Linked DNA regions of Chroogloeocystis siderophila 5.2 s.c.1. Each later gene encodes a partner of the first gene's protein in a complex. Links are inferred from orthologs where the notes say so. Each region holds a gene or a part of one and is shown on either strand. Other genes may lie near its edges. The genes, in order: rimM and rpsS.

Region 1 (15,511 bases):
TCACCGCATGACCGCTGGGAAAGCTGTAATCTCTTAATTTGATAAATTGTTCCCAAAACTGCGGTCTTTCGCGGGTAAATACTTGCTTGAGAACAAACTGAAGTAACAGCGCACCAATGTAAGCGATCGCTAGTGTATTTGCTGCTGATCGCCGATGATGTTTGTATAACCACACTCCCAACACAAGACAAAAGACAAACAACACGATTGGATCGCCCAAAAAAGTGGTTCCCATCATTGCTTGGTCGAGTAATGGGTAATGAATACCTCTTATTGCCAGCATAATTGCTGTATCAAAGGCATTCGTTTGTTGTTCTAAAACTTGCCGCGCCAATCGCGCAAATATCCATAGTGATAATACTGAAACGAGTATCCCAATGACTCTAATGCGGAATACTCGTAAAGAGAGTTTTGCCAGCTTGGAACGCATTCATATCGACTTAGACAACTAATATCCAGTTTAAGAGAAACTATCCCAAGCTTGAGCGACTACATCACTCAACCAGCGTCGTTGCTGGACATCGAGTAAACTATCGTCGGCTAGCACTTGAGCAGTCAATTGTTCTAATGATTGACCTTGAGCGCGGACAATTGTAATGACGCCAGCGATCGCGGCCGCGACTAATTCTTCGTCTACAGGTTTTTGGCGTAGATCAGCAATTTCTTCAGGACTAGCAGGAATGGGATAATGCATAGCGGGTTTTTACACAAATAGGAACTACTTTAATAAACTTAGTTAGATTGTAAACTTTCTTAAAAAAAATCTCAGTTAACTGTATGGGGAAGTTTAGCGCAAACTGTGATTTTGTCAACTCTATCTGCATAAATAATTAACTCGGAGTTAAGATCAGCAAAATGAGAGAACTTGTTTACATAGAAATTCCCACACCAAATACAGCGGCTGTCCGTAGCTGGCTGCAAACGGCATGGGTACCGGAAAAAGGAGAAAAAATTATCACTCCTGAAGGGCTACGTCTAAGAATGCCCCAAAATTTATCTCCGGTAACATTTATTTCAGATCCTTCAGAAGATCAACTGCCTTCTGAACTCTCCGTTTTTGTTTGGTCTGTGCAGCGGACAACGTATCTTAAAGTATTTCGCTGGGGCGATCGCGCTTTCCCAAATGAAAAGCAAATTTTGCAACGCCTGATAGCAGAACTACGAGTTCAATTTCCGCACAATTACCCCGAACCCCCTGAAATTGGCAATCAATCAATTTTTGCTGCATTAGCTCCCTATTATCCTTTGACTGTCAAGTTTTTTCAGAAATTTCCCCAAGGAGAGTATGACTTGACACGTGCTTATTGGTGGGAGAAACGATGGCGCGCAGGTGTCCGCAATCCCCAACAGCCACAGCAAGTTATTTTCAAGCTTGGTACCGAACAGCCCTCAACACCCACTTATGACTTGATTTATATAGGTGGCGCATTAGGCGTCATTCATGCGGCGGTGATGGCGCAGTTAGGATACAAAGTGTTGTTAATCGAGCGCTTACCGTTTGGGCGAATGAATCGCGAGTGGAACATTTCCCGCGCCGAACTCCAAAGCTTAATTAACTTGGGTTTGTTTACCGCTGTTGAGTGTGAAAGCCTGATTGCGCGCGAGTACAAAGACGGATTTAATAAGTTTTTCGACGGCAATAACCCGAATCATCTGAGATCGTCTGTTTTACACACTCCCACTGTATTAAACGTTGCGCTCGATGCTGAAAAGCTATTGCGGATGTGTGGCGAAAAGTTACAAGCGGCTGGGGGAGAAATTTGGGATGAGACGGAATTTCTCAACGCGGCGATAGCAGATACACATTTAACAGTAAAAGTCAAGCATTTATCTACTCACGAGGCAGAAGCAACGGGACGCTTACTGGTAGATGCGATGGGAACAGCATCCCCGATCGCGTGGCAGTTAAACGGCGGACGAGCGTTTGATAGCGTCTGCCCGACAGTCGGGGCGGTCATTTCTGGTGGTTTTGGTCCAGAGGTGTGGGATGCGCACTACGGCGATGTTTTAAATAGTCATGGAGATATCTCGCGCGGACGACAGCTAATTTGGGAATTATTTCCAGGTGCAGGCGACGACATTGCCATTTATCTATTTCATTACCATCAGGTAAATGCAACAAATCCTGGCTCCTTACTTGAAATGTATGAAGACTTTTTTACAATTCTGCCTGAGTACCGCCGCTGCGACATGGATCAGCTGGTTTGGAAAAAAGCAACATTTGGTTATATTCCAGGACACTTTAGTACGAGTAGCCGCGATCGCACAGTTGCGTTTGACCGACTGATTGCGATCGGTGACGCTGCATCACTGCAATCACCTTTAGTCTTTACTGGCTTTGGTTCTTTAATCCGCAACCTCGAACGTTTGACGACGCTGGTAGATACTGCCCTCAAGCACGACTTACTCAAATTTCACCACCTTAATCAAATCCGTGCTTACCAAAGCAATGTTGCTGTCACTTGGCTGTTTTCCAAAGGGATGATGGTTCCCACGGGTAGGTTTTTACCACCCCAGCGCATCAACTCGATGTTAAATACTTTCTTTGGCTTATTGACCGACGAACCGCTAGAAGTCGCGGATACTTTTATTAAAGACCGAGTAGACTGGTTAACCTTTAATCGCTTAGCGTTGAAAGCCGCCAGAAAAAATCCTTCTCAGGTCTTGTGGATTTGGGATTTAGCTGGAACAAAAGATCTTTGGCAATGGTTGGGTAACTATCTTAACTTTGGCTTAGCTGCCGTAATCAGTGCTTTACTCGGTAGTTGGTTTCCTCGTTTGCTGCGTCAAATACAACCTTGGTTGGAACCGCGTTATCCAGCTTTATGGCTAAAGCTCCTAGCTTATAACTACGAGCTTACAGCTGGTCTAGGACGTTCTTATCATATTAATCAGCGTGTCAAGCGGGAGAATCCGCAAGCAAGTAGTCAGATCGAAGTCAGAAGCTAATATACTTTTGATCGCTCCCCAACTCTGTGAATAAATGTTTTTCCTGATCTTCTCGTCTAGAAGTGGGAGAGAGTCAGAGGGGCAAGCGGTTTCCAAACTATTTAAAGTCCCCCACTCGTGGGGGATTGAGGGGGCTGATCATTCACTGTCTACATATGTGCAAAATTTGGTAATTCGATCGCCGCTAAGGTCTTACGCTTTTTAGCAACTCGCGAGGGATTTACTATCGGTGAAGGCCAGTTTGGATTCGCAAAAAATTCAGTTTCTTCCCATGCAAGTAACTCATCTAACTCGGTTGCTGGTTCTGCAACAGATTCAGATTGCGCTTCTATATCACTTTCTAGATTCAGTTCCGTTGTCGTGTTGTGATCGCCACTAGTTGTTGCGGATGATTCTAAATCTTCGGCAGACGATAGATTTTCTATCGTTAAGGTCTCACAATCCGGGGATTCTGTCACTTTGACTGTCTTCTGAGACACAGCATTAGCGCTAGTATCGCTGAGTAAATTCAAGACAGCATCATGTTGCTCTTGTGCGGTTTCCCCTAAAGTGGCGATCGCCTCAGGAAATTGTTCAATAAAAGTTTCTACTAAAGTTTTGTCTACAGGTGTTTCTGTAGTGTGCTTGAATGTTTGTGTGGTAAATACTTCAGTCTCAGGTTTCGATTCTTGGATTTCTTCTGCGTGTACTGACCAAGGCGGAATCGGTTGCGCTTGTGCAAATCTCGCTTGATTTGGTGCTGAATCAATATCCGAGTCGCGAGTTACTGTATAAGTAAAAATGCGATCGCCCTCAGTGTCAGTAGTAGTTTTAGATTTATTGCTTGATTGGTCAAAGCATTTGTCTAACGCTGCTTGCAGTTGCCTTCTGCGGTCTTGCTCGCGTAGCAAACGAGTACGTAGTTCTTGACAAGTGCTTTCGTTTTGTCGCAGTTGGTAAGTTTGTTCGTTGTAAGTTGCTTGCATTAACAACCACTCATGCTCAATCTGGTTGACGCGTTCTTGACTCGCTTGCAACTGAACTGTTAAGCCTTCAATTAAAATTTGTTGCTGTTGTGTTGTTTGTTGGTTGGTTTGTTGTTCCTGCTTGAGTCGCTTGATTTGTTCTTGCGCTGTCTCTAACTCTTGTATTTTCTGCGCGACCTGCGTCTGTAAAGCTTGCGATCGCTCGCGCTCAATTTGTAAATTTTTTCTAAACTCTACGAGTGCTTGTTCTAACTGCGTTACCCGCTGTTGTAGCTTTTGATTTGTGGAGCATAATGCTTGATTTACAATAGCTATTTCGTTTTCAAAACTTACAGGGGTGCTTAGCAGATCTTCTATTGCTTCCACGCGGCTGGAAGTCACGATTTCTGCCACATAATTTTCTCTTTGAGTCAGTTCCATATTCATAGGCAATTTGCCCTCAGCAAGCGCATTAGCATAGAGTACTCGTTCAGTTGCAGCTGAGTGAGTATTGTTGACGTTTGGGGAAATACTTAACTACGTTAATTTATCAGCTTTGTTCATAGCACATTGCTTGATGCAAGGATGCTATATTCAGCGCAACTTCTGTGTCTGTGATTTTCGTCACAATTTATTCAGAGGTCTTGGTTCAGCAGGAATAAGGATGTACTCGTGAATACTTAAATAGCTCAGATTGATACCGCAACGCAGCAACACACAAAAAAGTTGATATGTTCAGATGGACATGATATTAGGTCTTACTTAAGAAAACAAGAGGGCATCATCGAAGTATTTACATAATTAAACTGATAATTATGCATACAAACGCCGCGAATGCAGACTCATCAATAATTAGGCTTGTTGTTTCTTTGGGCGATCGCTGAGTAAAGATTTGTGTTATTAGTTTAGGAACAAAGTAATTTGGCAAACATAAACGCAACTTCGTAGCTAGCAATTACAAATAATTCAGCACTTAAGGAAGCCAACGCGGATGAAAACCTGGTAGAGGAAGTTGTTCGGGTTGCATAAATGGCTGTGGAGACGACGTTTGAGATAAGATTGGCAGTAACCATAACCGACTCGTTGTAATTGCCGCGCCGTCACTCGTGCGCGGTCCTGTCAGTGCTGAATTTGCTGCGTCTGTGACAACTTGGTCAAACAACACCGCCAAACCATCGGGTGCTAAACTCATTTGGACATCGCGTTGCTCAGGTAAAATCACCAAAGGTTTTTGGTTGCCTGTTTTGAGGTCAATTGCGACTAAATACGGTTGTTCTTCGTATTCCTCTTTTTCTAACAACTGTGTGAGCAGACAATAAAGATTCTGGCGCAGAGGATCGAACTGACAGCTTTTAATTGAGCCAGTTGTCCGCACAAGTTCGGTTGGTTCGCCTTGACTTGTTACCAAAAACAGCGATCGCGTGTAATCCGAATTAAATTTCACCATTGTTGCTTGGGTACCATCGCGCGAAAAACTCAGTACCATGCCATACTCTGGTAGAAAATCGAGCGGCTTCTCTGCGTCTGGTTGTAACGGTAAAATTCCAACCCCTTCGCCTTGTGCTACCGCAACTGAGGTGCTATCAGGTGTAATCATAAAATCGCCTCCTGGCTGGCTATTCAAGCGTTGCGGTTTTTCGTTATTACGCAGTAACCACAAGCCGAATTCTCCAGGATTTTGTTGATTCACGCGTTGCACAATAATCTTTTGTCCGTCCGCAGAAAGGTCAAATTTTAAGTTTTGATAATTTTTGTTATCCAATATCAGGTCAATCTTACCTACGGGTTCGGGATTAGCTCTATTTCCAACAAAAGGTAAGCGTAAGCCGAGAAAAGTGCGATCGCTTTGAATAAGATCAGAATTTATTCCTGTCGTTACCGTGTAAAGCTGTGAGGCGAGTAAGTCCTGATTATTGCTTCGCTCGGTAGCAGAGAACAAAACTTTTTTTCCATCAGGATAAGGCTTGAAGTCAACAACAACTAAATTTCTCGGTGTGAGAATCGTCTTCTGCTGTTGTGAGAGGTTGTAGAGGATCAGGCGTCCTTGTTCGTCTCCTTCGACTCCGAGATAAACAAAAGCGCGATCGCGCGTACGAAATCGACTACTAAACGGCTGCATCACTTTTGGAGAATTTTCAGCGACAGAAAGACGATCCTTAGCGCTGTGTAAATTAACTTGATAAGAATTTCCATACGGTGCAGGTGTCAGCAGCGTATACGCCATGCGTCGCCCCGCCCAACTAATTTTTCCTGGTAGCGGCGGATCAATTTGTAAATTTTCCTCAACGCTTACCGTATCCATCGGACGGCTAAAATTCAAAATAAAAGCAGTGTCTTCTGCTCCAATCGCTTTTCCGTCCCAGCTAAAATCTCGCACTTGTGGTGCGACACCATCTCCTCGCAACAGTAGCAGTCCAATGAAAACACTCAACACCAGCATTAAGGTGAGGGCGACGCGATCAAGTGGTTGCAGAAATTTATGACTGACAGACATAAAGCAGGGGTCAGGGATTAAAATCAGGTTGTATTAAAGTGATGAAGTACTATCAAGAGTAATGGCGCGTCTACCTGAGCGATTGACTAATATTCATAGGGGTTTTCAGGTTCAGCAATAGGCTTAAGCGAAGTTGCTTGAATCGTTAACTGGCGTTTTCCAACTAAAGTGTCAGTCGCCATTGTTCCTTCAACCTCTAACCAGGTATCGGGTGGGTAAGCTTGGCGCGATGTACTCAGTTTCACAGGTAATCCTACAGGATAAGCATCGGCAGCACAGCAAGTAATTACAAACCGCGAGATCAAAATGTAATCCGGGGGTAATTCGGGTGGATGAATCACAAAGCCCTGCACTTTAGCACGTTGTCCAGCATAAGCATCAGGTTCAGGATAAACATTTAAAGTTCTCACCCAGTCTAAAAGTGATCGCTCTTCAGGATTGCGCGCACTCCGAAAAGCTTGCGGTTGCGCCCGTGTTGCGCCTAAAGAATCAGTTACACCACGATCAAGTGCAGTTTGACTTGCAAAAACGCGGGGTGTAAATGTTAACCCCATAATTGCGGTGATTAACAATAGGCTACTACTCATTCCTGGAGGAAATAACGTTACGTGCTGCACAATCGCGCCTTTACTTGAACGCCGTTGTCGCAATAGTTGCCATGCTTTACTACTAGCAATAATCAGTAAACCAATTCCACCTGAAATCACTAACCAAAAATAATCAGGATGAATCAGCAAATTCAGCTTACCAGTTAGCCAATACCGCAGCATTAAAATGCCCCAGGCACCAATTGCTAGTACATCCAGCCATGTGAAAAACCAAGCTCTGCTTTTGGCTTGGCTTGGACTCAATTTTGCTTGTTTACGCTTGAATTTACCGCCGATCATATAATTAATTAAATAATCTGCAAGTTGATGAATAAAGTAAATAAAAATGTTAATTGAGCCGCTAAAGCAAATAAGTAAATAACAGCTTTAGGCTTAAAAATTGAGAGCATTAAACCAATTGCTTTTAAATCAATCATGGGTCCAAATATTAAAAATGCAAGCAGCGATCCGCTAGTAAATGTCGAAGAAAAAGAAAGCGCGAAAAAAGAATCAACTGTAGAACAAATCGACACAACCGCCGCCAGCAGCATCATGGCAATAATCGATGTGACTGGGCCATAACCTAGATTTAAAATTACTTCGCGCGGTACAGCAACTTGAATAAAAGCAGCGATCGCACTCCCAAACACTAAAACCGCACCCAACTCCCGCAGTTCCTGTATTGTGTTGTCTACTAATAATCGCAAACGGTCAGACAACGGTTTTGTTGGTGCCGTAGCTGCTAAACTTGCCTGAAGTACAGTAGCATCCATGCGCACCATTTGACCAGGCTGATTGAGTAAAAATGTTCCTGATTGTAATAGCGGTGATGCTTGTGTTGATTTTTTAAAATCTTGCGTTGGGCTAAAGTTATATTCCCAACTTTTAGCAATTGCAGGTTGTAGCAAAGGCTTAAGATCTTTTTGAACGCTAAAAACCCACCCGACGATAGTCGCAATTATTAATGAAAGCGCAATTCTCAGCACAACAATTTCTGGTTGATCGCGAAACGCTGTCCAAGTTGCCCAAATGACGATTGGATTCACGGTCGGTGCTGCTAACAAAAACCCGATCGCCACTGGTGTTGGTACTCCCTGCATCAACAATCGCCGCGCGACTGGGACATTACCGCATTCGCATACAGGAAACAAAAAACCTACCATACTACCAACCAAAGCACCTAATAACGGATTTTTAGGAAGTCTGGCGATTAACTTTTGCTCATCAATAAACAATAGCAGCACACTAGATAACAATACCCCTAATAACAAAAAGGGCATTGCCTCTACGAGCAAACTTAAAAACAGAGTGAAGGCGTTGTTGAGTTGAGTCATGCGTTTAGCTGTGAGGATCAACGATCTACAAGCGTCTGCTAAGCCATTCTATAAGGAGACTGGAAGAAGACAAAATATAGGCATTCAAACATATATTCCTACTTCGACATGACTTGAACGCATAAAATCATAAATGACGAAATAACGAGATGACAGTTCCAATTTCTGCGATCGCGTAGTCTGTTTAGATTTACACTCAGTACAGCCGTGTCTTAGGTTGTTATAAATTTATCAAACATTACGACCTTTGGAACTCTATTTCTATGGTTTAACAACAATAGGTGTGCTAATACTTACTGACTCGTAGCAAGTAAGAATATCTTGATTTCGCATTGACAAAAACTTAGGAAGAACATCTTTTCCAAGTAATTCTTCTGGCAACATGCTATGCAAAGCCTAGAATCAAGCTTAGTTGTGACAAACGAACACCTTACCGATTAATTTTTCTCTCGATGGAGAGACTGCTCTGTTACCCATCGATGCAGGCAAGCGCAATTAAGTTGCATATTTATGAATTTGCAATTCTGCTGGTAAACTTTCCACAATATTTCTATTTTAAATAAAAACTAGATGCAATTTTACTGTTTTGTTCGAGATAAACACAGCGTCAGTAGAATACTACAATTAAACAATTATGCTTTAACTTTATAATTATAAGGTTACGCTGTTAGTATTTATTGAATATTGCCAAGGAGTCTTTAATTTATAACGCGGCAATTTTATAAGCTGCAATAATTAATCCGCGTTTTTCACCATCAAGCACGGCAATTTCAGGTAGATGTCCTTTTGGCTCAAAACCAAGTTTCTCAAACATTCGCCGACTTGCATCATTGTGGTCAAAATACATTGCTATCAACGTTGTCACGCCTAAGCTAGGGCAATAATCGATCATTCGGCGGACTAACATTGTGCCATAGCCTTTACTCTGATGTTGTGGTGCGATATAAATACTAACTTCCGCAGTCGCATTATAAGCCGGACGTCCACCATAAAATGAAGTCAGACCAATCCACGCAACAACTTCGCGATCAATTTCTAGTACCCACAGAGGGCGCGATGCATTATGTTTTACAAACCAATCTAAACGACTCTCAACCCTAATTGGTTCAGTATCTGCGGTTGCTTTGCGTGTGGGGATTGATGCATTATAGATCCCAATAATATCTGGTAAGTCTGAAATCAGTGCATTGCGGATTTTCATACCGGATATATTAGATTTCCATCAACCCAGGTGGCGGATTAATTTCGACATAACGCGCTTGCAAATCCACTACAGGAACAATCTCTTTCACAAAAGGAATCAAAACCGTCCGCGAATTGTTATCTGCAATCGGATCTTGATATAACTTCACTTCTAATAAATCATTTCCCGCAGGAACTACATCAACAACAGCGCCAATCTTCGCTCCCGATTCCTGCATGATGACTTCCAAACCCACCAAGTCCAACACATGATATTCATCTTCGCCTAATATAGGACGATCGCTCACAGGAACCAACAACTTACACCCGCGCAAAGCCTCCGCCTGATCGCGGTTTTCCACTCCCAAAAATTCCACTACATACAAATTTTTACCAGCAAGATACCGCCCACTCAACAATTCAATTGGGCGTGGTTCCTCATCGGGAGAACACAACACCCATCGCGTTCCTGGCTGTTCAAACCTCTCAGGAAAATCAGTATCAGGATAAACCCGCACCTCGCCATTCAACCCTTGAGGTGCAACAATTCTCCCAATCTCTAACCACCCCGAACTTTCTTGTTCTAACTTCGCGTCCTTTGCGCCTTTGTGGTTCGCCATCAACTTGATTACGCACTCACAGCTGCACGTTGATAAACCTGTTCAGTCACCTTCGCCAAACGTTGCATCGCGGTTACAATTTCTGCATCACCTGCTGTTAGACTAATCCGCAAACACTGCTGCTTATGCAACCAACTTTCGCGCAAACCAGGAAAGAAAGTGCTACCAGGAACAACAATCACACCCACTTGCTTTAACTGTTGATATAACTCCCAATCAGTAATTGGCAAATCTTTCAACCACAACCAAGCAAAAATTGCTCCTTCACCGCGATGTAAAAACCAAGGTAAATCTTGCGGCATCGCTGCATTGAGTGTATTTTCTAGAACAGTAAACTTGTTTTGGTAAAAAGGTCGAATCACGCGTTCCGCAATTTCCGCCAACGCCCCAGAGTTAATCGCGCGCGCTGCGATCGCCTGTCCATACCGCGACGGGTGAATGCACATATTTGTTTGGAAAGATTCCAGCACCTGAATCAACTTCGCATCACCAATCGCTACCCCAATGCGTTCTCCTGGCAATCCGGCTTTCGATAAACTCATACAGTGCAGAATATTACTGCCAAACACCGGCGTCATTTCCGTAAAATTCAACGCCGGAAACGGTGGTGCATACGCCGAGTCAATAAATACTGGTACATCATACGGCGCAGCCAAAGCCGCAATTTTTCTGACTTCCTCATCTGTCATTACATTTCCGGTAGGATTACACGGACGCGAGAAAATCACACAACCCGTACTTTCGGTAATCGTCAATTGGCTAAAGTCAGGGCGATACTTGAACCGATGCGCAGCAGCATCAATATCGAGAGTTGGCTTGTAAGCAATTAATGCCTCTGGAACCAAGCTAACACCGCCGTAACCCGTGTAATCTGGGCTGAGAGGTAAAACGATTTGTTTTAAGTCCCCATCACTCGTGTATCCGCCAAAAGCATTCGCGGCATAAAAATACAGTGACTGACTTCCAGGAGTAATTAAGATATTGCGATCACTCAACTCTAAGTTGTAGCGTCGATTAAAATCGTTAGCGATCGCGGTAATTAATGGTCCATAACCTTGACTAGAACCGTAGCGACAAACGACCTCACCGTAATCTTCACTTGCTAAAAGTTCCGCCGTACAGTCTCGCCACAGTTGCTCTACTTCAGGCAAAATTAGCGGATTTCCCGCACTCAAATTAATAAATTCCCTACCTGAGCCAGCTTGTAGCGTTTCAATAATATCCTTCATAATCGCCCTGACGCCTGTCAGGTTGGACATTTGGTCGCCAATTTGAGTCAGGGCAGGGTTCATAAGTCGTCATTCATCAAGTAGTGGACAATTTGTAAGCAAGTGTTTTATTTAGTACTTTTACTTACCGAATTAACTAAAAATACACTTCTAACAGCGCTAAACGTTGATTCTACTGCGTATAGCCACTGCAAGCTGGTCATTTTTAAAATAGCTTAACTCTTAATTTATACATAAAATTTTACAAATGGAAAGGTTTTGCAGATAAAGCAAAGATATATTTGCATAAAAAGCGTGTAAAGTTGCCCACACCGCGCCCAATTGTAGAATATGCTAGCTAGCAGGAAACCAGTTGTTTTTCAGAAGCGTAGTCCCAGAACACTGATATCTCTGAGAAACAGTGAACGATGTGACATGGTTTCAACCGACGAGAATCAAGCATAACTCCAAGAACTTTATGACGAATAACGGTGCATTAACCCCTGCGCAACAGCTTAGTGAAAAGTTACCTCAAACGCTGCGAAGATTAGCAGACTTGGCATATAACTACTGGTGGAGTTGGACAACCGACCGAGTTTCTTTATTTCGTAACATCGATCCCGAAGAATGGGAAAACTGCGGACACAACCCCGTAGCGATTTTAGAGTCTGCTTCCTACGAACGCTTGACGCAACTTGCCGAAGATCCTTTTTACCTCAATCAACTACAATCTTTAGTTGCAGAATTTGACCAATACATGGCGCAGCAAGATACATGGGTTAGCCGCGTTGCACCACAAATATCAGCCGAACATCCGATCGCTTACTTTTGTGCTGAATTTGGCATTCACGAATCCTTACCGATTTACTCTGGTGGTTTGGGAATTCTTGCTGGCGATCACCTCAAGTCAGCTTCCGATTTAGGAGTCCCAATGGTCGGGATCGGCTTGCTGTATCGCCAAGGCTATTTCCGTCAACGCTTAAACCGTAGTGGTTGGCAAGAAGATTACTACGTTGACAATCCTTTCTCTCAAATGCCTTTAGAGTTAATTAAAAACGACCAAGGCGAACCTCTCACCATTGAACTGGAAATCCGCCAGCGCTGCGTTAAAGTCCAAATTTGGCGCACTCAGGTCGGGCGCGTCAGCCTTTATCTGCTAGATAGCGATCGCGAAGATAACGATCCTATCGACCGTTGGCTAACAGGACACCTCTATGGTGGCAATCAAGACACCCGAATTGCCCAAGAAGTCGTTTTAGGCATTGGCGGTGTTCGTGCCCTTACAGTGTTAGGAATCGCCCCTTCTGTGTATCACCTTAACGAAGGTCATGCGGCATTTTGTACACTTGAAGTCGCACGACAAGAAATGGAACGCACAGGTAAATCGTTCTACGATGTCGAAACTAGCGTCCGTAACCGTTGTGTCTTCACCACACACACTCCTGTTCCCGCAGGTCACGATGTCTTCTCTGGCGACCTTATGGACTCTTACTTTGCGCACTACTGGGCGCAAATGAAACTGTCTCGCGAGCAATTTATGGCTTTGGGTGCTAGACGACTCGGCGATCCTTGGGAACCTTTTGGTATGACAGTATTAGCACTGCGGATGTGTCGCGCCGCAAATGGTGTGAGTGAACTCCACGGTCATGTTTCGCGTAAGATGTGGACAATTTTATATCCAGATCGTTCCGAAGACAAAGTACCCATCGGTCATATTACAAACGGAGTTCATGCACCCACTTGGACTGCACCCCTCATGGCAGACTTGTACGCAAAGTATTTAGGTGAAGACTGGAAAACTCGCGTCATTCATCCAGAAACGTGGGCAAAAGTTGATGAAATCCCTGATGAGGAATTGTGGTGGCGACACCAAGTTCTCAAAGAAAGACTCATCGCCCACACGCGCTTTCGAGTCAGAAAAGCACGAGAACAACGCGGCGAAAGCTACGAAAACATTCAAGCAACCGAAACATTATTAGACCCCAATGTACTGACTATCGGATTTGCGCGACGCTTTAGTCCTTACAAGCGCGGCGATTTAATTTTGCGCGATGCGCAGCGAGCCATTAAGATTTTTGGTAACGCCGAACGTCCAGTGCAAATTGTCTTCGCTGGTAAAGCGCATCCTGCGGATGAAGAAGGTAAGCGGATTATTCAACGGATTATGGAATGGTGTCGCAACAACGCGATTCAAAACCGCGTGGCGTTAATTGAAGACTATGATATTTATACTGGTCAAAAACTCGTGCAAGGTGTTGATGTCTGGCTAAATAATCCGCGTCGTCCTTTAGAAGCATCCGGTACAAGTGGACAAAAAGTCTGCTTCAATGGTGGGATTAATTGTAGTGTTTTAGATGGCTGGTGGTGTGAAGGCTATCAAACAGGTTCTGATGGTAAAGGACTAAATGGCTGGGCAATTGGTGAAGATGCACACACTAGCGATCAGGAAGTACAAGATCGCATTGATTCGCAATCGCTATATCAGTTACTTGAAGAAGAAATTGTTCCGCTGTACTACGATCGCGATGTGCACGGTATTCCTCGCCGCTGGATTCAGATGATGAAAGCATCGATTAAAACGAATGCACCGTTGTTCAACACGGATCGCATGATCTCGGACTATGTATCGCAAGTATACGTACCAGAGATTGCTACTAGTGTGGCACCAATCCTTGCCAAGGTGAGCGCGTGAGCAACAATTAGCTGTTAGCGGTTAGCACTGTAGTTTGTACAATTTAAAATTGATGGCTCATTGCTAATCGCTAATGGCTGAGATTATCTGGCAAGCTGATTTTTATCGCCGTCCGTTGCGGGATGCATCTGGACAAACTTTGTGGGAGTTACTCGTTTGTGACTTAACTCGCACAATTGAATTTGTCGCGCTGTGTCCCCAATCGCAAGTTAACGCGCATTGGCTTGTGGAACAATTGCAGCTTGTTGCAGATAGAATGCCAGATAAAATCCAGGTTTTTCGTCCGCAGTCATTGAGTCTCATCACCGCTGCTGGAGAACAACTCGGAATCAATGTAGAAGCAACTCGTCGAACAGATGCTTTAAAGCAATGGTTGCAGGAGCGATCGCCGCTTTACCGCAGCATGGATAATTACACAGGAGAAGCCTACGAACTCTTAACAATCGAAAAACCACCTCCGATACCACTACCCGAGCAACTATGGGGCGAACAGTGGCGTTTTGCTGCACTTAGCGCTAAGGATGTAGAAGAAGCGTTTCAAGAACGTCCTATCCCACTTTTGGATATGCCGCCAGCATTGATGCCCTTACAGTTAGGATTAGCGTCTAATATTGCAATACCAGGTGTCATTATCTATGGTGGACGGCAATCGATGCGGTTAGCTCGTTGGTTACAACAGGCAAATCCTGTATCACTAAACTATATCGCTGGCGCTCCTGATGGCTTAGTGTTAGAAGCAGGTTTAGTAGACCGCTGGATTGTGGCAACTTTTGAGGATCAAGAAGTTTCTGCGTCTGCGCAAAATTATGAACAGCGCAAACAGCAAAGTAAAGGATTGCATTTTTTACTCGTGCAGCCTGATAATTCTGATATTACGTTTAGTGGTTTTTGGCTACTACGCTAAGATTGAACTTGGTATAGATCTCTCAGTTATTAATACTTAATACTCTAAATTAAAGGGCTTAAGACTGAAGATAGATGCAGTAAAATAAGCTAAGTTTTAGCATAAAAAGCTAAATAAACATAAGTTTTTTGAGGTCAAATTCATGGAAAATGAAGCACGCTCTAAAGAAAAAGTTACAAGAAACGAAGAGTTAGAAACCTCTACAGCAGATCGTGGTATTATTCCAGCCGAAGTAGCAGCGCGCATGGATCGCGAAGGTAGTGACTATCGTACCACTGCTGACGAACAAGCTGATCCTGAGAGCATTGATGTAACTGGGGGCGCAACTGTAGACCAAGAAGGTTTAGCAAATAACTACGCGATTGAACCTGAGATGTATTACGATACTCCAGGGGATGCGAGTCAAGAAGCTGCACAAGATCAAGCTCATCGCGCACAAGAACTTGCTGAAGCGAATCAAGATAAGCAAGGTGAGTTAACAATGGAAGAAGATAATCGTGGTAGAGGTCCAGGAGCAGTTTAAGCAAAAGTTATAAGAACTAGTTAGTAGAACCGCTCACAAGATTTCAAGGCAAAAATATTGAGCGGTTTTTTGTT
Region 2 (15,513 bases), on another replicon or contig:
ATTTGACGCGAGGTGATCCAAGCGGGTTCTAAAGCTTGAAGACCAAAGTCACCAAAATTAAGGGTATTACCGCGTGTGGCGACTCCTTCCATCCGTCCGCGCTGTTGTTTACGGAATTTTGTTCTTCTAGGACTTAACATGATTTAGTACCTTGTGCGCAATTAACTAACCGCTAACGGATTTTATTCTTCGTTGGAACGGTCTTCAAACTGCTGACGACGGCGCTGTTGTGGCTGGCGACGACGTGGCTGATTTGATGAAGGTGTTTGTACTGGTTCTTGTCCAGGAATAATTTCTCCTTTAAAGATCCACACCTTGATGCCTAGAATGCCGTAGATTGTTTGAGCAGTAGTATAGGCATAGTCAATATCTGCCCGTAACGTATGTAAGGGAACTCTACCTTCACGAGTCCACTCGGTACGTGCAATTTCTGCACCGTTCAATCGACCACTGACTTGAATGCGGATACCTTGGATACCAGCCTTTTGAGCGCGTTGAATCGTTTGACGGACGACACGGCGAAAAGAAACGCGACGTTCTAGCTGCTGTGCAATATACTCAGCAATCAGATAAGCGTCAGCATCGACTTGTTGCACTTCGACTACGTTGATGCGAATTTGGCGATTTCCACCGAGTAATTCTTGTAGTCCTGTGCGCAGCGATTCGATACCAGTACCACCACGACCAACAACAACACCAGGGCGAGCGGTACGTACTTCTAGATCGATTTGATCCGCTTTGCGCTCGATCCGGACTTCTGAAATTCCTGCGTTGTTTTGTGCTAGCCTGCCCAGCTTTTGCTCGATATAATTGCGTAGCTTATGGTCTTCTTTTAAAATCTCAGGATAGCGCGCTGGTTCAGCAAACCACCGCGATTGGTGTTCCTGAGTCACTCCTAGCCGAAAACCAACTGGATGAATTTTCTGTCCCACAAATACTTCCTCTAGTTACTAACTTTCTGCTGCCAATGCTGCATCTGTAGCGACGGCTACAGTAATATGACACGTAGGTTTACGAATTTGGTAAGCTCGCCCTTGCGCTCTAGGTTGAAAACGCTTGAGCACGGGACCTTGATCCGCGTACGCTTGAGTTATTTTGAGTTCCGCTGGATTTAATCCGGCGTTATGTTCAGCATTAGCAACTGCACTTCTGAGCACTTTGAGGATTGGATCGCACGCTCTGTAGGGCATGAATTCAAGAATAATCAGCGCCTCGCGGTATGATCGCCCGCGAATTTGATCGAGAACGCGACGTACTTTATAGGGAGACATCCGAATGTAGCGCGCACTTGCTTTTACTTCTGTAGTATCACTAGCCATAACCTTTCTCCTTTAGCTGTTAGCTGTTAGCTATTAGCTATTTATCTCCCTGCTTTCTTATCGCTTTTGGCATGACCGCGAAAAGTACGTGTTGGCGCAAACTCGCCTAGCTTGTGTCCTACCATTTGCTCGTTGATAAAAACTGGTACGTGTTGGCGCCCGTTATGGACGGCAATTGTATGACCAACCATCTGGGGCAAAATGGTAGACGCTCGCGACCAGGTTTTGATAACTTGTTTTTCGCCTTTTGCATTTAGCTTTTCAATTTTGCTGAGTAAACTGTCAGCGACAAAAGGACCTTTTTTGAGAGAACGACCCATAGCTCAATTTTGAATATTAGATGTGTTGGATGTGGAATTATGATTCTCTGCCACCGCGACCGCGTTTGGAAGACTTACGTCGGCGACGAACAATCAAAGCATTACTTGCTTTTTTCGGCTTACGTGTTTTAGCTCCCAGCGTTGGCTTACCCCATGGTGTCACAGGTCCTGGCCTACCAATTGGTGCTCTACCCTCTCCGCCACCATGCGGGTGATCGACTGGGTTCATCACACTACCTCTGACTTTGGGCCGCCGTCCTTTCCAACGATTGTGTCCAGCTTTTCCTGAACTGAGGTTACGTGCATCAATGTTCCCGACTTGTCCAATTGTGGCGTAGCATTCGCGACGTATAAGGCGGACTTCACCGGAAGGAAGCTTGAGCGTAACGTAGTTACCTTCTTTGGCGACAACCTGGGCACTAGCACCTGCGGCGCGGACAATTTGCGCACCACGACCAGGATACAGTTCAACATTGTGAACGGTTGTTCCTAGAGGAATGCGGCTGAGTGGTAATGCATTACCGTCCTCGAAAGGTGCATCAGGTCCAGAAATTACGGTTTGCCCAACTTTCAAGCCATTCGGTTGAAGAATGTAGCGCTTTTCGCCGTCTTGGTAATACAGCAGTGCAATGCGCGCGTTACGGTTGGGATCATACTCGATCGCGGCAACTTTGGCGGGAATGTTGTGTTTGTTGCGTTTGAAGTCGATGATTCGATACAAACGCTTGTGTCCGCCACCACGACGACGGCTAGTAATCACACCACGATTATTTCGACCTTTGGCGCGGTGGACTGATACGGTTAGTGATCGCTCTGGCTCCGTTTTGGTAATTTCGCTAAAGTCAGAGACAACGCGTTGGCGCGTACTGGGTGTATATGGTCGATAAGAGCGTGTACCCATAAGTTGTTTTGTTGTTGTGTTGACAATTTTGAATTGTTTGTTAAATCAGCTTGGACTAACCAACAATTCACTAAACATCTGGGAACAGGACTTTTCTAATCTTGTCTTCTTCCCCAGTCGCTACCGTGACAATAGCTTTCTTGTATTGGGGCTTAAAACCAATGAATTTTCCGACACGGCGCTGCTTGCGCGGTTGTTGTTGAGTGTTAACTTGAACAACTTTGACTTCAAACAAGTCTTCGATCGCCGCTTTGATTTGTGGTTTTGTTGCTTTCGGCGTGACTTCAAAAGTAAATTTGTTTTCCTCCATCAGCCGCGTCGCCTTTTCGGTAAGAATGGGACGACGTACTAAATCAGGGAGCGATCGCCGATCAATTTTGGGCACCGTAGACCTCCTGAATCTTATCAATAGCAGCTACCGTTGTTACGATCCGGTCGGCGTTCAACAGGTCGTAGACGTTTAACTGATCAGCAGCGATCAGCTTGACTTGAGACACGTTGCGTGCTGATAAGTAAACCGTTTCTACCATTTCTGGTAAAATCAACAGAACTTTAGTATCTGTATCGATTCCCCACCGCGCGATCGCCGCGATTAAGTCTTTAGTCTTTGGTCTGGGTAGATCACTCGCAAAGTCTTCCACAACGACTATATCTTCAGCGCGACTTACTAAAGCGGTGCGTAAAGCCAGCCGTCGCTCTTTGCGATTCATCTTGATTTCATAATCTCTAGGCTTAGGACCAAAGATAACGCCACCACCACGCCATAATGGCGAACGAATCGAACCAGCACGCGCGCGACCTGTACCTTTTTGCCGCCAAGGTTTGCGACCACCACCACGGACTTCCGCACGAGTTTTGCTGCTGGCTGTGCCTTGTCTGGCATTTGTTGTTTGCCGCACTAACGCTCGGTGGACGATATGCGCCGCACTCTTTTCATTTGCAACCTGCAAATTTAGTGCTGCTTGCCCTACCTCTTCTCCCTGCCAGTTTTTTACTACACACTCTACCATTTCTTCTTTACCCCTTTACCCCTTTTTGTAGTCTCTTGGTGTATTAAGTAAACTTACACGTTTACCCTGAACACCTGTAGTGGCAATTCATTGGGTCACCCTACTTTTGACTACCTCGCTTAGCTGGCACAATATTCAATAAAGCACCAGGCTTACCTGGAACGGCTCCTTTGATTAACAATATGTTTCGTTCAGAGTCTACTTTGATGACAGTCAGTTGAGGAATTGTCACGCGTTTTCCACCGAGACGACCTGCCATCTTTTTCCCAGGATAAACACGCCCTGGAGTCGTACCCGCACCAATTGAACCAGGTAATCGATGGTTTTTAGAACCATGCGACATAGGTCCGCGACCGAAGTTATGCCGTTTTTGATAGCCAGCAAAACCGCGACCGATGCTTGTACCGATGACATCGACCATTTGCCCAGCGGTAAATATATCTGCTTTAATTTCTTGACCTAGATTATATTCACTCGAATTATCTAAGTGATACTCGCGCAGATGGCGTAAAGATGGAGCAGAGGATTTAGCCAGATGACCTAACAAGGGTTTGTTAAGCGCTTTCGGCTTGACTTCTTTATAGCCAACTTGGATAGCAGCGTAACCATCTGTTTGTTTAGTTTTGACTTGCGTAACTGTGCATGGACCGGCTTGAACTACAGTTACAGGAATTGCTTTTCCTGCCTCGTCAAACACTTGGGTCATGCCCAGCTTTGTGCCGAGGATACCTACAGCCACAGTAACTGGTTTCTCCTTTTTTCAAGGTTGAATGAGCACCGGATATCGCTGATTCGCTGTAACCGGTTTGACATGAACTTATTTACCCAAGCTATTGGGCAAGTAAGCCATTTTTGTTTTTGAGCCTGCGCGTGGAAAGACACTTTAGATTCAGCGCGATCGCTATTGCAGTTAATTTCCCACCTAGACTTAAACGGCTTGCCGCTTAGTATCTATGTTGGTGAGTTGACGAGCTTTAGACCATAGTGCTGGTGTTAATACATTGCTGTCTACTTCTGCTATAGGACTCGCTCGTTGAACTAAATTTCATCGCACAAACGCTTGGGTAGTTCCAAGCACTCCAGCGCATTTTAGCCTCACACAGCTTTTTTCATAGGCATCAAGCAATTGCATTACTTTTTAACCTACTTTCCGATCAAGATTATAGTTTGACAGCTTGACGCTATAAGTTACTATAGCAACGCCTGCTAAACCTATGAATCACGTTTGTCACCACGTAGCTTGCGCTGTCAATAACCTAGCATCAAGGTTATTGCTGACTCAAACTTGAGGCATTTTGGTCACGATCTAACACTATAAACTAATTCTTTATTTTTGTCCACTAATTGCCTCAGTTTCCTGAATATTACATAAGATAACAGCTTAGGCTTAGCGCAACAATATTAAATTTTCTGATTAAAAAGATTACATATTTCTATTACTCACAGAAAACTTTAAAGAATCAGAAGTGACAAGCTCTTAGAAAAAATGAGAGACAGCAAGCGTGTCACCATATGAGCGATACTTAAAATCAGACACAATTCCCCGCGCAGGAAATTGACGAGTATATTGCACTACCTAAGATGTTGAGTAAGTGAGAATCACAAATTTATGGCACTCATTGTTATCGGCAATAAATTTATTAAAGACTTAGAAAAGTCGGGCGCTCTTGGTGTTTATGTACCGCTTGAGGGAGGCTTTGAAGGTCGCTATCAACGCCGACTACGGGCAGCAGGATATACTACATTGCATATTACGGCGCGGTCTTTGGGTGATGTTGCTGCCTATTTGACCAAAGTCCACGGAGTTAGACCGCCGCATCTTGGTAAAAAAAGTGTTGGTAAGGGTGCTGCGGTAGGAAACATTTACTATGCACCTCCAATAGTTAGTTATCATTTGCAACAACTACCGCCGAAGTCAAAAGGCTTAGTGCTGTGGATGATTGAGGGACATATACTGTCTAATCAGGAAATTGAGTACTTAGCGAAATTACCAAGTTTGGAGCCACGGGTAAAAGTTGTACTTGAGCGGGGTGGTGATCGCTATTTCCGGTGGACGCCTTTACAAGATACGTTACCAACGAGCTATCAAAGCGCTTGATTGGTGTTTAAAAGTTCTTGATTAAAGGTAAGAAAGTTATCTTCTTACCTTTAATAATATTATTGTTAAATTGCTACCTGAAATAGTTCTGATGAGGATAGTAACAGAGAATTTTCTATTTCTTGTCGAACTTCAGAAGACACTCGACATTTAGATTTAAGACAGTTAAGTAACAATGTATTGGCATAATAGTACTGCTTTAATAAATTTTTCTGGTGAGGATTAAAGTGCCAATTATGCGCAAAGTTCCGATGTTCAATTACTGCACTTTGTAGAAGTTTAATTTCGTCCTGACCAAACACTTTCCACCACTCGACAAACTTGCTGTCATCCTGAGGACATTTTGTAGCACGTTGTTTGAGCATTTTTAGCACCTGCGTTAACTCAGGAGCAGTGCTACTCGCACGTATAATTGCTCGGTCAAGCACGCGATGATAAATTAAATAAGGCTTCGTCGTTCCTAATACGCTATTAATTGTAAGAACGCGGTCAAGAGCAAGATCGAGACATAGTTGATCGTCAAGGTAACGTGCAAATTCGGGATGACAAGCGCTAGCCAAATCTAATCTTCCTGCTGTGGTATCACAAACTCGCGCAAGTTCTAAGTCAAGATAAAATGCTCTGATAATGAACGAGGGACAAGAACCTCTCACGCTTTGAGCTTTTGTGCTTAGCCAGTTAAGAAACTGGATTAATTGAGGTTCATTAACCAATAAATCATCAATATGTTTCTTTGCTAGCAATAATAAATAATCTGCTTGCGGGAGCATTCCCGCGCATAGTATAAAGACTTCGTGCCAGCGTTTATCAGTGATACGGCTGACAAGTTGTGTCAAAGCCATCGTTAAAGCTTGAGGTTCGGTGTTAAAAACGATGTTTTTTGCAGTGAAATGTTCCTGAAATGTAATATGCGAAAAAGAATAAATTCCTCTAGCACGTTCTATGAGTAAACCATGTTGTGCTTCGATTGCTTTGAGTAGAGCCTCAGGATCAATTGGTAAATTTACATGAGAACCTATGTCAGGTAGTTTGGCGATATAGTTATTAATGTATTGCTCTAAGTCTTGCTGTTTAAAGAAATATTCTCCACGCTCAAATGTATTACGTGCAATATGACTTAATAAATCATGTTTTCTCTGCACTGACAAATATTCATAAAGTTCGTCACGCTCAACATGGCGTTTAGCGTCCCATTTTTTAAGAAAAATACTTAGTGCTTCTTGATACAGCTTGACGCGATTTGCAGGGAAATCTCCCGCTTCTGCAAATACTAAACAAAGTAAGGTTAATAATAATGGATTTGTTGCAAGTTCTTTTAGCCGCGAATTTTGCTGTAACTTGAGAAGAAACTGATTACTTTTAGCTTGATTGCCTGCAAACCATTTATGCACAAACTCAATGATTTGGGATTGGTTAAAATCAGCAAGTTCTACTTCGGTGAAGTGTTCTAGATTATATTCCAACGAAGCTATACGACAAGTAATAATAAACTGATTGCTGTGATATTGAGTACTGAGTTGATTGATCTGCTGTAATACACGATGAACCTCTTTTTGGCGTACTTCATCAAGTCCATCGAGTAGAATTAAGGCTTTACCTTGATTTAATATTTGAGAAATAATACTGGTATTGATATCATAATTAGTAAGTTCCTGATTAATATACGTAATTAAGCTAGACGTATAAGCGCTTGCTGCAAAATTTTTGAGACTGATAAAAATAGGAATTTGGAAATGTAACTTTCCGAAAGCACATTCTGTAGCAAGATGTTTAAGAAAAGTTGTTTTGCCTGAACCAGGTTTTCCTAAAATTATCAACTTAGAATAATTCTGGACAGCTTGCAATCCAGAAATCTGCTGTTTATTAGCGTTATATAATTCTAGTTCTTTTTTGTCTGATAAATTGTATTTTTGTTGTAACTGCTCAATTTCTAGCCAACGACGGCTACTAATGCTTTTTAAAACGTTTATGTTAGTATAAATCTCTTGTAATGGTCGAGGGTAGGACATATCCAAAGCTCTAATTATGCCATGCTTGTGTTGAATATCAGCTTGGATCTTTCGCCATATTTCGTTATCAGTATTTACTTCTGACTTAAACGTTGTTTCTTGCTTAGTGCTGACTAGGTAATTTTCTGGCAACTCTGCTATTTCTTGCCAAGGTAATCCTAGTTTTTCGCAGATTCTATGAAAGTTTTCTCTATCGATTGGCTTACCAGCAAAAAAATTTTGTACGGTAGCACGTGAGACTTCTATTTCTACAGCTAGTTCAATCTTTGTAGCAAAATTCAATATCGCTTTATTTGCTCTTTTTATTCCTTCTGTTGTAGCTTTTAATGAGCGGCTCGATCGTGTTTTCATACAATATTGAAATTTTATACTCAATTAATTTAGTTTTGTATTTACCCCTTGAAGAAAATATGTTTTTATTTAACTCCTATAAAAAAAATCAGGCTACATCTTCGCCTTCAACGCCTTTTCAAGTACAATAAATAAAATAACTTAGAGTAGAAATAATACTATAAGTTACATTTTTTGCTTCGAACAACAATTAAACAAATATTTAATTTTTTCTTAGCTTATCTGGTTTATAAATTTTATTGTAGATTGCTTTTCTTTCTTATCTACTATCGTAGGACATAACTCAGCTGAGTACGAGTTCATGTATGTTGAGAAGTCAAGTACTAAAAATGTGTAAATAAATACACTGGCACTTTGATTACCTACTGAATAGTGTGTAGCAACTCGGTTTGAAAAACTATAAAGAAATTTATAGGATTAAATATTAGATGAGGCGATCGCAAAACTACTAGAATTTTTGTAAGAATACAGACAAGCATTTGTGCTATTTATTCCTCTTCTGTACTACATAAACGTCTTATGCCGCCTAAAATTACAGATCCAATAGTTTGGCAACAAGCTGAACTATTAATGCAACCAGCATTTATTCGAGTAATCGACCATATTGGTAAGCAACTAGAAGGATCTGATTGGCAAGGAAAGTACGAAGATGTGATGGTATGGCCTGAAGGAACAACAGACGAAACCAAGGACACGGTAACACAACTTGTACAACGCTTAGAAACAGCGTCTCCGAGTCAGGTTGTAGAGATTGAACAGACTTTGATTCATTTACCAATTCCACAACTAGAATACCACTTATGCTTGCAGCATCAAGGTGTACCAGAGGTAAAAGTAAATTTGTGGGAACTGTGCTATCAAATTTGCTTTCGTGATTACGATCCGGCGCAAACAGCAATAAATTATGGAGTGATTATTGATACTAGATTGATTGATGAAACAGGAGATATTGACTGGCAGTGTTTGGATCTCAAAGCAGGACAATTAGTTGAGCAGATATTTGCTAACTTACCAGATGTATAAATAAGCTAGTGGCAAACTTGGTAGAAAGGTAAGTATTATGCAGCAACTGCGAAATATGCAAGCAAATACGAGAGCAAGTTTTAGCGATGATGCGACTGCGCTTCAAGCATCTCAACAGAAAGCTGTTTTATATGATCGCTCACACTGGGGAAGAATTGAAGTAAGTGACGGCGATCGCTTGCGGTTTTTACATAACCAAAGCACGAATGATTTTGAGCAACTTAAACCAGGACAAGGCTGCGATACTGTATTTGTCACATCTACCGCCCGTACAATTGATTTAGCTACGGCGTATGTCACTGAAGATGCTGTTCTCTTACTCGTTTCACCAAATCGCCGCGAGTTTCTCATAGAATGGCTAGACCGCTATATCTTTTTTGCCGATCGAGTCCAGCTAAAAGATGTGACACCTGAGACTGCGGCATTTAGTTTAATTGGACCTGAGAGCGATGCCGTTGTACAGCAGTTAGGGATCGGTACAATTATCAATCAGCCGTATGGACATCATACAGTAGTTCAGCTAGGAGAAAGTGAGGTACGTATCGCGGTAGGTAGTGGTTTGGCGTTACCTGGATACACGCTGATTGTTCCTGTTGCAGCAGCCGCAACAGTATGGAATAACATTGTGCAAGCTGGAGTGGAACGCATAAGCGATCGCGTGTGGGAACAGCTACGGATTCTTCAAGGTCGTCCTGTACCAGAATGTGAATTGACCGACGACTATAATCCTCTAGAAGCAGGTTTGTGGAAGGCGATTTCTTTTAATAAGGGATGTTACATTGGACAAGAAACGATCGCCCGCTTAAATACATATCAAGGAGTCAAGCAAAAACTTTGGGGCATCCGCCTCGAATTCTTGGTTGAACCTGGAAGCGCGATCGCGGTTGCAGATGAAAAGGTTGGTAAACTTACCAGTTGTATAGAAACTGCGCAAGGTTATTTTGGACTTGGTTACATCCGCACTAAAGCTGGTGGAGTCGGTTTAAAAGTAAAAGTGGGAGAAAGTGAGGGAGAAGTGATTGATGTTCCCTTTCTTACCCATGAATACTATCGAGGTGAATAAAGCATATTTGCTACCGGACATCCACCACGAAGATGCCTTTCTACTACCGCTGGCACTTCAGCAGGTTGAACGCGACTGTACCAAATTTGTTCAGGCAAGACGAGTACCATCGGTCCATTACCGCATTGCCCTAGACAGTTGCTACTCACAACTGTAGTTTTAGGTACTGGATGCAATTGAAACGCAGCAAGCACTTTTGCCGCGCCTTGTTTGCGACAAGTGCGATTTTGACACACCATAACGCATCTTGAAGATGGTGACTTATCAGGTAATATGTCTGACATTAGTACTTAAGCGCTTTCGTTATGTGAGATGATATAGCCCTAGTCAACAGAGTTAGAACACTTTAAAAGCTTCTCATGTTTTCCCTGAGGGAATTTTAACCCTGACCCCTGACTCTGCTATATTAATCAGGCAATAGCCCTTTGGCGGCTAACCACTCCTGATTAAAAAGTCGTGACTGATAACGTCCACCGCTATCACAAAGAATTGTGACTATCGTGTGTCCTGGACCCATTTGTTTTGCAAGTGCAACGGCTGCTGCAACATTAATTCCAGAAGAACCACCGACAAAAATTCCTTCCTCGCGTAGGAGTCGATAAACAACGCGGATACACTCAGGATCTTCGATTCTGATGGCGTCGTCAATTGGCGCGCCTTCCATATTTGCAGTCACGCGGCTATTGCCAATGCCTTCGGTGATCGAACTACCTTCGCTTTTAGTTTCACCAGTTTTAATATAACTGTAGAGCGCACTTCCCATAGGGTCAGCTAAGACGGTTTTGATTGCTGGATTTTTTTCTTTGAGAAACATGGCTACACCCGCAAGCGTTCCCCCTGTTCCCGTAGACGTTATCCACGCATCAACTTGACCATCCGTTTGCTGCCAAATTTCTAATCCAGTTGTTTCGTAATGCGCTTGACGGTTAGCGAGATTATCGAACTGATTAGCCCAGATGGCGTTTTCCATCTCTGAGGCAATTCTTCCAGAGAGTTTGACGTAGTTGTTAGGGTCTTTGTAGGGCACAGCAGGAACTGGGCGAACTTCTGCGCCTAAGGTTCTCAATGCATCTATTTTCTCTTGCGACTGAGTTTCCGGAATCACGATGAGACACTTGTAGCCTTTGGCGTTGCAGATATGCGCTAAACCTATACCCGTATTGCCCGCAGTTCCTTCTACAACAGTACCACCTGGTTTGAGTAGTCCTTTTTCTTCAGCATCTTTGATAATGTAAAGTGCTGCCCGATCTTTTACGGAACCACCAGGATTGAGAAACTCCGCTTTACCAAGAATTTCACATCCTGTTTCTTCACTGAAGTGTTTTAATCTAATCAGTGGCGTGTTACCAACAGTACCTACAAAACCATTCTTGATATCCACTGCAATTTAATTCCAGTCTTTTTGACAATATTAACTATTTTCTCATACTGGTTTTTGCTATTTTGAAGCCTGGCGATTTTAATTGCGGCTTGACAAACCTTGTCTACCGTCGTGGACAACATCTGTTGTGTCGCAGGGGTCAGGGCTAAACTTGCCTGAGGGAAATCACTACGAACTTCGATAATGTCCTAATTTTATTGACTAGGGTTTTAGATTCTCTAGGTAAAAAAGGTGGGCTTTTGCCCACCAGAATCACTCACAACTTTAAATTACTTATTCGGTTGGGGAGTCATCCGCAAGTAGGGCTTGAGTTCAGTATGACCTTTGGGGAATTTCTGCTTGATTTCTTCAGGATCTTTGATCGAAGGAACAATCACGCAGTCATCGCCATCTTTCCAGTTTGCTGGAGTCGCTACGCTGTAGTTATCGGTAAGTTGCAACGAATCGATAACGCGCAAGATTTCATCAAAATTGCGTCCAGTGCTAGCAGGATAAGTGAAGTTGAGACGCAGTTTTTTGTTTGGGTCGATAATGAAGACTGAGCGGACTGTTAGCGTGTCATTGGCATTGGGGTGAATCATGTCATAAAGATTGGAAACCTTTTTGTCAGGATCTGCCAAGATCGGATAATTAAGACCGACGTTTTGGGTTTCTTCAATATCTTCAACCCAGCCTTTATGCGAATCTACGTCATCAACACTCAGCGCGAGTACTTTGACGTTACGCTTGTCAAATTCGGGCTTGAGGCGGGCAACTTCACCAAGTTCGGTCGTGCAAACTGGGGTAAAGTCTTTGGGGTGGGAAAATAAAATAACCCAGCTATCGCCAGCCCACTCGTAAAAATCGATTTCGCCTGCGGTAGAGGCTTGTTTAAAGTTTGGTACTGTGTCACCTAGTCGAAGAGCCATAACTCGATTCCTATGCTCTGAAAGTCTGTAACTCGTTTACTTTGCGATCATGACATAAAACCCCGATTCTCCGGTCGGGGTTTAGCGGTTTTCAACAAAATTTTAGGTTTAGTAATTCAGTTTACAGATTAGTAAGCAAGGTGTTGTTGAACGGCGAGCACTAAGTTATCTGTCCAATATCGCGTAAGGTCGGCACTCGCGGCTTCCACCATGACGCGAATTACAGGTTCAGTACCAGAAGCGCGGACAAGAATTCTTCCTTGATCTCCCATTGCGGCTTCGGCTTGCGCGATCGCTGTTTGAATAGGTGCGCATTGATTCCAGTTCATACGGCGATCACGATTTTCGACGCGTACATTTCGTAACAATTGAGGATAAGTCGTAAAGCTTTGATTTACCATTTCTGATAATGGTACTTTGGCGTATTGTACTAGCGCCGCAATATGCAAAGCTGTTAGTAATCCATCACCTGTAATGCCGTAGTGGCGACAGAGAATGTGACCTGATTGTTCACCGCCGAGCATTCCACCAGTACGAGCCATTTCTGCTTGCACGTATTGATCGCCTACTGGCGTACGAATCATTTTACCACCAATTTTTTCCCAGGCACGCTCAAAGCCAAGATTTGCCATTACGGTTGAAACGATCAAGTTGTCTGGAAGTTGTTGTTGGGTTTGTAACGCTTGACCCCACAGGTAAAGAATATAATCGCCATCAACAGGTCTACCTTTGTCATCGACCGCGAGAACTCGATCTGCATCCCCATCAAACGCAAAACCTAAAGTTGCGCGATGTTCTTGTACCGCAGCTTGTAAGGACGTTAAGCAGGTAGAACCACAGTCCACATTGATGCGATCGCCATTCGCGCGATCATGTAGGCAAATGACTTCAGCACCCATATCCCGAAATACCGCTGGTGCTAAGTCTACAGCCGCACCCCATGCTAAATCCAACACAATGCGCATTCCTGCAAAGTCACGATTGCGTAGCAAAGGTTTTTTGAGCGATTCAGTATAATCTTGTACTAAGTCGGAACGTAGATACGAACGTCCCCAAGCATTTTGGCTAATACAAAAGTTTGTCTGACTGCGCACGCCTGCTTCAATTTCAGCTTGCCAAGCTTGCGGTAATTTAGCACCATCTGAACCAAAGAATTTGATACCGTTATCGGCTGGTGGATTGTGGCTGGCAGAAATCATCACACCGCCGATCGCATTGGTGATACTCGTCAAGTAGGCAACGCAAGGTGTAGGACATAAACCGAGATGCCACACTTCTAACCCAGAAGACGCTAAACCTGATGCAACCGCCATCGCTAGCATATCACTAGAATTACGCGAATCTTGCCCGACAATAATAGGTCCTAGTTCGCGCGAATTTTGGCGCAGTACCACTCCAGCCCAGAAGCCTACTTGCAACGCTAAAGACGCCGTGAGTAATTCTCCTACACGCCCTCGGATGCCATCAGTACCAAATAATGGAGAATTTGGTACTGCGATCGCGGCTTGATATTCTGTTGTTTTTGGCAGCGATATCACCTGGGTAGATTCAATGCTTGCCGTACTTTGAATGCCAACGGGAGACGATACCATAATTTTTTTCACTCCTCACACAACTAGTTCACGCTAGGAGAATATCATTTTCTAATCTGGCGCTTAATATTGTTTTAACTTTATTCCCACTTTATTAAATAGATATAAAAAATTTATTTTATGTCAGATTATTTCACCTCAGTATAAGCCGCAATCTCTTTACAGATGCTTTACACTTGGGTAATAAGTTGATTCATTAATAACAAAGCTGACAATTTACTGCTATTCAAGCAAGTATGTGATTAATTGTACGCGTAGTTACATAAAAATTTGTCAAGCTTGTATAAATCTTTTACTAAGTTTCTATGTAATATTACTGAAGTTTTGAGTATTTGCTTGCAGCTATCTGCTATTAAACTCCAACTTCTAACAAGAGTGCTTGCATATTGTCCCACGTCAAGTCTTGCTCGATATAACGCGGTGATTGCGGATTATAAGGACTTACTAGCCGATCAATCGTGAGAATTTTGGCATTATCTGATAGCACTGGTACTTCTGGATCAAAGGCTGTAGGGCGCATCAATGAGCTAGAAAAACCTTTGAATATCGCGATTTGATCAAGTTCTCCATCAACTTCTACTGTAACAACTAATACTTCTTGCGGTCGCTTTACTGTGTATTGTTCTAAACGTTTCCCTATGGAATTATTCATGCTTACTTGAAGGAGTTACGTACAAGGGCTAGGGGCTAGAAATCAAGATTACCACCGCATACCATTTCATAAACAGCACGTTCTAAGTAGGCGTTCTAATTCGTTACCCCTTCCCTAAGTCTGAATCATTGCGGTAGCGCAGAACGTCCTTGCTTGCCTAGTTTGAACAGCACAAAATAGCCGAGGCAGATAAAGTAGAAAATCAAGCCAACGATGCCTAAAAAGCCAAGGAACTGAGGTGTAGAGTTGGGGTGGAAATATTCTCTAAAGAGTAAGGGTGGTTCGCGCAGGATTGTACAAAAAGGATTAGTGGAAGCGCCGCTAACGAATGCACATCTTAAGAAGGGGATGCTTGCGATCGCGCCTAACACACTATAGACTGTCATAGCCCAGCGCCACGAGTTAAACGTGAGTTTTAATGCGCCTGAAAATTGATCGTCGATTTCTTCGTTGAGATCAATCCAAAACCACAGCCCGATCGGAATTAAAATTCGCGCGATCGTTCCTGAAATATACCCTACTGGTAGTGCGGCAATGAGTAAGTAAACGGAGATCGCAAGCAAGCTTGATACGCGCCAGTAAATTATTAATAAACGTTGGATTGCTTCCGCTTTTTGAACAAATGCCCAAATTAGCAGAATGAGGGGGATGATGACTGTAAATAATACGGCTAAGCGGTAGTCCATCCAAACGAGAGGACGTAGCCAAACTTCATTTTGCATAGCTTCAGGATAATTAACTCAGCAGAAATTTGTATTTAATTCACAAACACGAGTAATTTTGCACAAAATTTGTTTGTTAAAGATGAACAGCAATAGCAACCTTTAAGTCCACAAAAAATGAAAAGGGACACTTTGTCAAGTGTCCTCACCCATATGTTAAGCGT

Evidence for each region.
Region 2: the proteins of rimM (region 1) and rpsS are in contact, whole or in part, in a crystal structure (PDB 3A1P), measured with the Thermus thermophilus proteins. The link is inferred for Chroogloeocystis siderophila 5.2 s.c.1 from one-to-one orthologs. Residues at the interface, in WP_008632437.1 of Thermus thermophilus: Val4, Glu5, Ile6, Gly7, Arg8, Arg22, Gly23, Glu24, Val26, Leu84, Glu85, Glu86, Gly87, Arg88, Tyr89, Tyr90, Tyr91, Phe92, Leu94, Asp111, Ile112, Leu113, Asp114, Ala115, Gly116, Ala117, Gln118, Asp119, Val120, Ile122; in WP_011173711.1 of Thermus thermophilus: Lys28, Arg29, Leu30, Lys32, Thr48, Gln56, His57, Val58, Pro59, Val60, Tyr61, Thr63, Met66, Glu73, Phe74, Pro76, Thr77, Arg78, Arg81, His83, Gly84, Lys85, Glu86, Ala87, Lys88, Ala89, Thr90, Lys91, Lys92, Lys93.

What each region holds. Positions count from the first base shown.
Region 1 is NZ_MRCC01000007.1:196,162-211,672, reverse strand. Bases 8,316-11,146 are described here. They hold rimM (ribosome maturation factor RimM), read right to left. Parts: upstream 10,111-11,146; coding sequence 9,520-10,110; downstream 8,316-9,519. Other genes in these bases: NIES1031_RS10460 (valine--pyruvate transaminase), read right to left, coding at 10,119-11,146; NIES1031_RS10470 (GNAT family N-acetyltransferase), read right to left, coding at 9,012-9,509. In the rest of the region: NIES1031_RS10505 (phosphatase PAP2 family protein), read right to left, coding at 1-430; NIES1031_RS10500 (hypothetical protein), read right to left, coding at 461-694; NIES1031_RS10495 (NAD(P)/FAD-dependent oxidoreductase), read left to right, coding at 856-2,949; NIES1031_RS10490 (hypothetical protein), read right to left, coding at 3,099-4,340; NIES1031_RS10485 (hypothetical protein), read right to left, coding at 4,867-6,387; NIES1031_RS10480 (TIGR03943 family putative permease subunit), read right to left, coding at 6,474-7,274; NIES1031_RS10475 (permease), read right to left, coding at 7,283-8,308; more of NIES1031_RS10460, read right to left, coding at 11,147-11,402; glgP (alpha-glucan family phosphorylase), read left to right, coding at 11,740-14,010; NIES1031_RS10450 (Tab2/Atab2 family RNA-binding protein), read left to right, coding at 14,084-14,914; NIES1031_RS10445 (hypothetical protein), read left to right, coding at 15,057-15,437. UniProt on the Escherichia coli protein: One of at least 4 proteins (Era, RbfA, RimM and RsgA/YjeQ) that assist in the late assembly stage of the 30S ribosomal subunit.
Region 2 is NZ_MRCC01000006.1:32,876-48,388, forward strand. What follows is about bases 1-2,833. They hold rpsS (30S ribosomal protein S19), read right to left. Parts: upstream 1,640-2,833; coding sequence 1,361-1,639; downstream 1-1,360. Other genes in these bases: rplP (50S ribosomal protein L16), read right to left, coding at 1-140; rpsC (30S ribosomal protein S3), read right to left, coding at 183-932; rplV (50S ribosomal protein L22), read right to left, coding at 951-1,319; rplB (50S ribosomal protein L2), read right to left, coding at 1,677-2,540; NIES1031_RS08280 (50S ribosomal protein L23), read right to left, coding at 2,611-2,833. Also shown: more of NIES1031_RS08280, read right to left, coding at 2,834-2,925; rplD (50S ribosomal protein L4), read right to left, coding at 2,912-3,550; rplC (50S ribosomal protein L3), read right to left, coding at 3,651-4,289; ndhN (NAD(P)H-quinone oxidoreductase subunit N), read left to right, coding at 5,160-5,648; NIES1031_RS08300 (NACHT domain-containing protein), read right to left, coding at 5,714-8,008; NIES1031_RS08305 (hypothetical protein), read left to right, coding at 8,528-9,031; CAF17-like 4Fe-4S cluster assembly/insertion protein YgfZ, read left to right, coding at 9,066-10,094; NIES1031_RS08315 ((2Fe-2S) ferredoxin domain-containing protein), read right to left, coding at 10,079-10,378; NIES1031_RS08320 (cysteine synthase A), read right to left, coding at 10,501-11,475; NIES1031_RS08325 (peroxiredoxin), read right to left, coding at 11,745-12,383; glmM (phosphoglucosamine mutase), read right to left, coding at 12,512-13,975; NIES1031_RS08335 (DUF7734 family protein), read right to left, coding at 14,328-14,627; NIES1031_RS08340 (DUF3177 family protein), read right to left, coding at 14,753-15,349. UniProt on the Escherichia coli protein: In the E.coli 70S ribosome in the initiation state it has been modeled to contact the 23S rRNA of the 50S subunit forming part of bridge B1a; this bridge is broken in the model with bound EF-G.